One region of the Psychrobacillus sp. FSL H8-0483 genome, then DNA from elsewhere that is predicted to be linked to it. Evidence: a T-box and tRNA genes for the amino acid it is inferred to sense, from the RefSeq annotation. Region 1 holds a T-box; the other holds one or more tRNA genes.
The links. The T-box of region 1 lies ahead of serS (serine--tRNA ligase). A T-box ahead of a tRNA ligase gene usually reads a tRNA of that ligase, here a tRNA-Ser.
Positions count from the first base shown of each region.

Region 2: it encodes a tRNA-Ser, which carries the amino acid that the T-box ahead of serS (serine--tRNA ligase) is inferred to sense. The anticodon was not compared.

Region 1 is NZ_CP152052.1:20,024-23,299, forward strand. It holds gene MHB48_RS00065 (PLP-dependent aminotransferase family protein) at 1-72, opposite strand, end outside; gene pdxS (pyridoxal 5'-phosphate synthase lyase subunit PdxS) at 175-1,065, shown strand; gene pdxT (pyridoxal 5'-phosphate synthase glutaminase subunit PdxT) at 1,067-1,660, shown strand; T-box leader at 1,684-1,899, shown strand; gene serS (serine--tRNA ligase) at 1,955-3,229, shown strand.
Region 2 is NZ_CP152052.1:317,044-320,319, forward strand. It holds gene MHB48_RS01600 (aldo/keto reductase) at 1-303, opposite strand, end outside; gene MHB48_RS01605 (GNAT family N-acetyltransferase) at 669-1,181, shown strand; tRNA gene MHB48_RS01610 (tRNA-Ile) at 1,365-1,438, opposite strand; tRNA gene MHB48_RS01615 (tRNA-Gly) at 1,444-1,517, opposite strand; tRNA gene MHB48_RS01620 (tRNA-Asp) at 1,534-1,609, opposite strand; tRNA gene MHB48_RS01625 (tRNA-Met) at 1,613-1,689, opposite strand; tRNA gene MHB48_RS01630 (tRNA-Ser) at 1,836-1,928, opposite strand; gene MHB48_RS01635 (hypothetical protein) at 2,159-2,803, opposite strand; gene tlp (small acid-soluble spore protein Tlp) at 3,023-3,262, shown strand.

The DNA of each region.
Region 1 (3,276 bases):
AATTTCGCTATAAAGCTGTTCATATAAAGGAATTAAAGAATTTTTTTCAAGCTGAAACATAAGAAAGTCCATTCATATCACCAATCTGACCATTTCATTTTAATTGTTTCTGGCACTTTTCAAATGGTCATCTTCTATTATACTAAACTCATAACGATATGGGGGGAAATAATGATGACAACTAATTTAACTGGAACAGAACGAGTAAAACGAGGAATGGCTGAAATGCAAAAAGGTGGCGTTATTATGGACGTTATCAATGCAGAACAAGCGAGAATAGCAGAAGCAGCTGGTGCGGTAGCTGTAATGGCATTAGAACGTGTTCCATCGGATATTCGTGCAGCAGGCGGAGTTGCTCGTATGGCAGACCCACGTATTATGGAAGAGGTAATGGGTGCAGTAACTATCCCAGTAATGGCAAAAGCACGTATTGGACATATTACAGAAGCGCGTATTTTAGAAGCAATGGGCGTGGATTATATTGATGAATCTGAGGTATTAACACCTGCAGATGAAGAATATCACTTACGTAAAAGTGAATTTACAGTACCATTTGTATGTGGATGTAAAGATTTAGGGGAAGCAGCTCGTCGAATTGGAGAAGGAGCTTCGATGCTTCGTACTAAGGGAGAACCTGGAACAGGGAATATCGTAGAAGCTGTTCGTCACTTACGTAAAGTGAATGCGCATGTTCGCAAAATTGTTCATATGAATGAAGATGAGCTAATGACAGAAGCAAAAATTTTAGGAGCACCTTATGATGTGTTATTACAAATTAAACATAATGGTAAATTGCCAGTTGTAAACTTCGCGGCAGGTGGAGTTGCAACGCCAGCAGATGCTGCTTTAATGATGGAGCTTGGAGCAGATGGAGTATTTGTAGGATCAGGTATCTTCAAATCTGAAAATCCAGAGAAATTTGCTAAAGCAATCGTAGAAGCTACAACACATTACCAAGACTATAAATTACTTGTAGAAATTTCGAAAGATTTAGGAATTCCAATGAAGGGAATTGAAATTTCTCGTTTATCTGCACAAGATCGTATGCAAGATAGAGGGTGGTAAGATGGTTAAAATAGGAGTACTTGCACTTCAAGGAGCAGTAAGTGAGCATATGCGTTCCATTGAAGCATGTGGAGCAGAGGCAGTTGTCGTAAAAAGCACGAATGATTTATCTGGGGTGGACGGTTTAATTCTTCCTGGTGGTGAAAGTACTGCCATGCGCCGATTAATCGATAGATATGATATGCTTTCGCCTCTTCAAGCATTTGCTACAGCTGGAAAGCCGATGTTTGGGACTTGTGCTGGTCTTATACTGCTTTCTAAAAACCTGGTTGGATACGATTTTGCACATCTTGGTGTACTGAATGCAACGGTTGAAAGAAATTCTTTTGGAAGACAAGTGGATAGCTTTGAAACGCCGATTGAAATTAAAGATGTCGCGACTGATTTTCCAGCGGTTTTCATACGAGCACCTCATATTGTAGAGGTTGGAGTAGATGTTGAAATACTTGCCAAGTATGAAAATCGTATTGTAATGGCGAGACAAGGACATATTCTAGGATGTTCCTTTCATCCAGAGTTAACAGATGATCATAGAATTACTGCGTATTTTATAGAAATGGTAAAGGAAACACTTGCCAAAGAAGCAAACGTATAGTAAAGTATGAGTAATTTCATGATCTAAAAACGATGATAGGAAGCAGTAGCAAGCACGTCTTTTCTAGAGAGTCAGCGGTTGGTGTGAGCTGATAAAAACACTTGTGAATCCGTCCTTTGAGTTGCACGATTGAATGCTTAGTAGGTCGTGGCCGGTTGAAAAGCCGTTATTTAACAAGTGGATTTGACATATTGTCAAGTCAATCAGGGTGGCAACGCGGGTATGCTCTCGTCCCTTTTCATGGGATGGGGGCTTTTTTGTCGTTTTTTAGTTATTTTAAAGGAGGAATTACACATGTTAGATGTAAAATTTGTACGAGATCATTACGAAGAAGTAAAAGTAAAACTTGCCAAGCGTGGTGAGGACATTTCAGAATTTGATCAATTCCAACCTTTGGATCAGAAGCGTAGAGAATTAATTGCAAAAACAGAAGTTTTAAAAGCAGAGAGAAATGAGTTTTCTCAAAAAATTTCTGAGATGAAACGCAATAAGGAAAATGCGGATGATCTAATTGTTCGTATGCGTGAAGTAGGCGATGAAATTAAAGGATTGGACGATGAGTTACGTGAAGTGGAAGAAAAATTTGAACATATGATGATGCGTATTCCAAATATCCCTCATGATAGTGTTCCTATTGGTGATTCTGAAGACGATAATTTGGAAATTCGTACGTGGGGAGAAGTTCCCTCATTCGATTTTGAAACGAAAGCACATTGGGATATTGCGACGGATTTAAAAATAGTAGATTTTGAACGCGCTGCAAAAGTTACAGGAAGTCGTTTCGCTTTTTATCTTGGTTTAGGAGCAAGACTTGAGCGTGCATTAATAAATTTCATGATGGATTTACATTCTGAAGAGCACGGATATGAAGAAATGCTACCCCCTTATTTAGCAAACCGTAATAGCTTGACTGGTACTGGTCAGCTTCCGAAATTTGAAGAGGATGCATTTTTAGTAAACGAAGAGGATTATTTCTTAATTCCAACAGCAGAAGTTCCGGTAACGAATTTTTACCGTGATGAAATTTTAGATGGAGCAGCGTTACCACAAGCATTTACTGCTTTTAGTGCTTGTTTCCGTTCAGAAGCAGGATCTGCAGGTCGTGATACACGTGGGCTTATTCGTCAGCACCAATTTAACAAAGTAGAGCTAGTTCGTTTTGTAAAACCTGAAGATTCATATGAACAGTTAGAGCTTTTAACTGGTCATGCTGAAAAAGTACTACAACTATTAGGACTACCATATCGTGTGCTTCGTATGTGTACAGCAGATTTAGGATTTACTGCAGCGAAAAAATATGATTTAGAAGTTTGGTTACCAAGTTACGGGGAGTACAAAGAAATTTCTTCTTGTAGTAACTTTGAAGATTTCCAAGCTCGTCGTGCGGGTATCCGATTTAGAAGAGAACATGGTGCAAAACCAGAATATGTACACACATTAAATGGAAGTGGACTTGCACTTGGACGTACAGTTGCTGCTATTTTAGAGAACTATCAACAAGCTGATGGAACTGTAGTTGTCCCAGAAGTTTTAGTTCCATATATGGGTGGAAAAACAGTTATAAAATAATAATATTAGGCAAAGAACGTACATCCAATCCAAAGGCAATATTTGAG
Region 2 (3,276 bases), 300 kb from region 1:
TAGGTAATCAGTATTCAAACGGTCGAGCGATTCTTGAAATGCCTCTTTCGTACGACCAGCACGGATGTCGTCGTTCCAAATTTTAGACGTTAGGAATATGTCTGCACGTGCTACACCAGAAGCGGCGATACCCTTTGCGACACCTTCCTCATTTTTATAAATAGCAGCCGTATCAATGTGGCGATAGCCTATGCGTAGTGCTTCTTCAACTGCACCTGGCGCTTCCGTATCATTATCAACTAGATACACACCAAAACCGATCTGGGGTATTTTTGTGCCATTACTTAGTGTAATAAAATCCATATGTATCTCTCCTCTGTGCATTTATCTTACCAATCTTCTCAAAGAGAACCCAAATACTCAAATTATTAAGTATTTAGAAAATCAAAATGATAGAAAAATCCTATTAGTGGTGCGCCTTTTTCTATTAGATAATACGTTGTCATTGTATTAGTTTGGTGATATTCTTAAATATAATAAATCATACCTGTTAACTTGGTTAATGGGTTAATAAAGCTGTAAGTTGAAATGAACGTAGATTATGAAGTATATACTGCCAAAAAATCTATTCATATTACTATAACTAAATTGTATGTTTCTTCTTTTGTATAAGGAATTATTGGATGATTTTTTTCAATTGATGAATGTTAGAAATGAGGAGCGTTTTAATGATTACGGAAATCGTGGTAGAAGAACTAGTAGAAACAGATAAAGAAAGCGTTCGGAAATTATTAGTGGATAGTTATCAACAATATGAAAATGGTTTTGACGATCCGAAATTTTGGGAGCACTACTTAGAAGATATCATTGCTTCCGTTGATAATACAGATGTAGATAAAATATTAGTTGCGAGAGACGATAAGGAAATTTTAGGGACTGTACAGCTTTTTGAAACGGCAGAAAAAGCATATTCAGGGCAGACAGTTGAAATTTATGCACCCTTCATTCGATTATTGGGCGTTCATCCGAATGCAAGAGGACGTGGCGTTGCACAAAAACTATTAAATGCTTGTGTAGACTATGCGAAACAAAAAGAGGCGAAAAGTATCTATTTGTTTACGGGAGATCCAATGGTAAAAGCCATTCGATTATATGAATATTTTGGCTTTGTAAGAGATTTAGAAGAAGAAAATAAACTCGGTGGTATGGGAGCCAAATGCTATCGATTTGACTTGAACTAGTTTTCTTTGTTTGAAATAATTTAAAGGATATTTAGTTCGCTCCTTTTCGAATTAAGGGAAGATAGATTAAATTCGCCGTATTTACTGTATTATTTAACCTAAAAAAATACCCCATCTGAGTGTAGAACTCAGATGGGGTATTTCTGTTTGTAAGTCAATTCTCTTGAGGGGATTGACTATTGATGGGCCTAAATGGACTCGAACCATCGACCTCACGCTTATCAGGCGTGCGCTCTAACCAGCTGAGCTATAGGCCCATTATTGGAGCGGGTGAAGAGAATCGAACTCTCATCATCAGCTTGGAAGGCTGAGGTTTTACCACTAAACTACACCCGCATTCGAATTTTAAAAATGGCGGTCCCGACCGGGATCGAACCGGCGATCTCCTGCGTGACAGGCAGGCATGTTAACCGCTACACCACGGGACCATTTGGTTGCGGGGACAGGATTTGAACCTGTGACCTTCGGGTTATGAGCCCGACGAGCTACCGAACTGCTCCACCCCGCGACAATATTAAGCGTTGAATATTATTTCAACTACGCATTTAAGTGAGTTTTACGTCTTCCACGCTTCGCTTGCGTCGACGTTAATCGCTTTCTTCGTGAAGCGATTTGCTCCACCCCGCGACAATATTATACTTGCTGTTTAAAAAATGGAGGAGGAAGAGGGATTCGAACCCCCGCGCGGTATGACCCGCCTGTCGGTTTTCAAGACCGATCCCTTCAGCCAGACTTGGGTATTCCTCCGTAATATGTTTGTTAGACCTGGATGGCCAACTACTAAAATATTATTCAAGACCTGATATATTATAAAACACTTTCTATAAGAAAAGCAATGCTTTTTTATAAAAAATATAAAAAGAGAAAAATACAGACCTTTTACAACAAAAAATAACCCATCATTAAGTTGGAACTTAGATGGGTTAATTCTTATACTATTTTATTTGGTTAACTGCTACGTTGGAAAGAAGGCTTCTTTATTGGTCTATCATTTCGTCATATCCAGTCATTGTATCCATATGGCTTGCAATCATGGCAATCATGGTACTTGCCTCTTCTTTTTTAAAGGAAAAAGTACTTTCATCTTCGAAGAGTTCCCCGTCTTCTGTCCAGAGTCGGCTGACTCTTCGGATAACACCGTCTCCATTTGCACTATCTAATCCAAACTGATAAGTTACTTCAATATTATTATCGATTTGGAAAGCGGTGACTTCCGGTGTTTCCCATTCCACATCAATTTCTTCAAGAGTAATTTCATCATCTAGAACTTCGTATTCCTCTTCATCATCTACATAATAGAATTCACTTTCATCATCCATAAATTCATGAAAGCTTTCATGAACAGCTTCAACGACATCGGTAATATCATCCAAAATAATTCTTGTAGGTTGTTGGAGAGTAATGTCAAAACTTTCTACGTAAAATTCTTCATTATAGGGGTCAAAGAGAAGAGTGCAAAAGTAATCTCTTCCATCATTTTCCGTCCCAACAAAAAATTCAATTCGTGGATGTTTGGAACCTCGATTAATATTCATATGACCGTTTTTGTCATATTCTTCACAAATTGATTCCAAATGTTCCTGAAGCTCACCAGTTACTCTGTTAAACCATTCCATAGACATATCATTACCGCCTCTTTTTCTTTTTTCTCTTTCCTTTTTTTATCATAACCAAATTTGTTACATTTCTTTCAAGGTATTTATCCTTGATTTCATTTTTTCAAAAAAGGGGTACAGGGAAAAAATTCTAATGGAAGAAGCAATTTATTTCTACTGAATAGTTTCGTTTAGATTGGGGACGATAAATCTTGTATGACCATTAAAAGAAGGAGGAATAAAAAAATGACCAAAAATAATTCAAAGCCCGATGATCGATCAGATAATGTGGAAAAGCTTCAAGATATGGTGAAAAATACAATTGGAAATATGGAAGCGGCTGAAGAAACAATGATATGTACGGATGGTAATGAACGAGAGGCAATCAGACAGAAAAATGAACGTCGAAAAGAGAGTCTCGAAGGTTTTCGTAAAGAAATTTTAGATGAGGCCGCAGCGCGAAAAAAAGGTAACTCTCTAAATTAGTAATACGTTCAGTT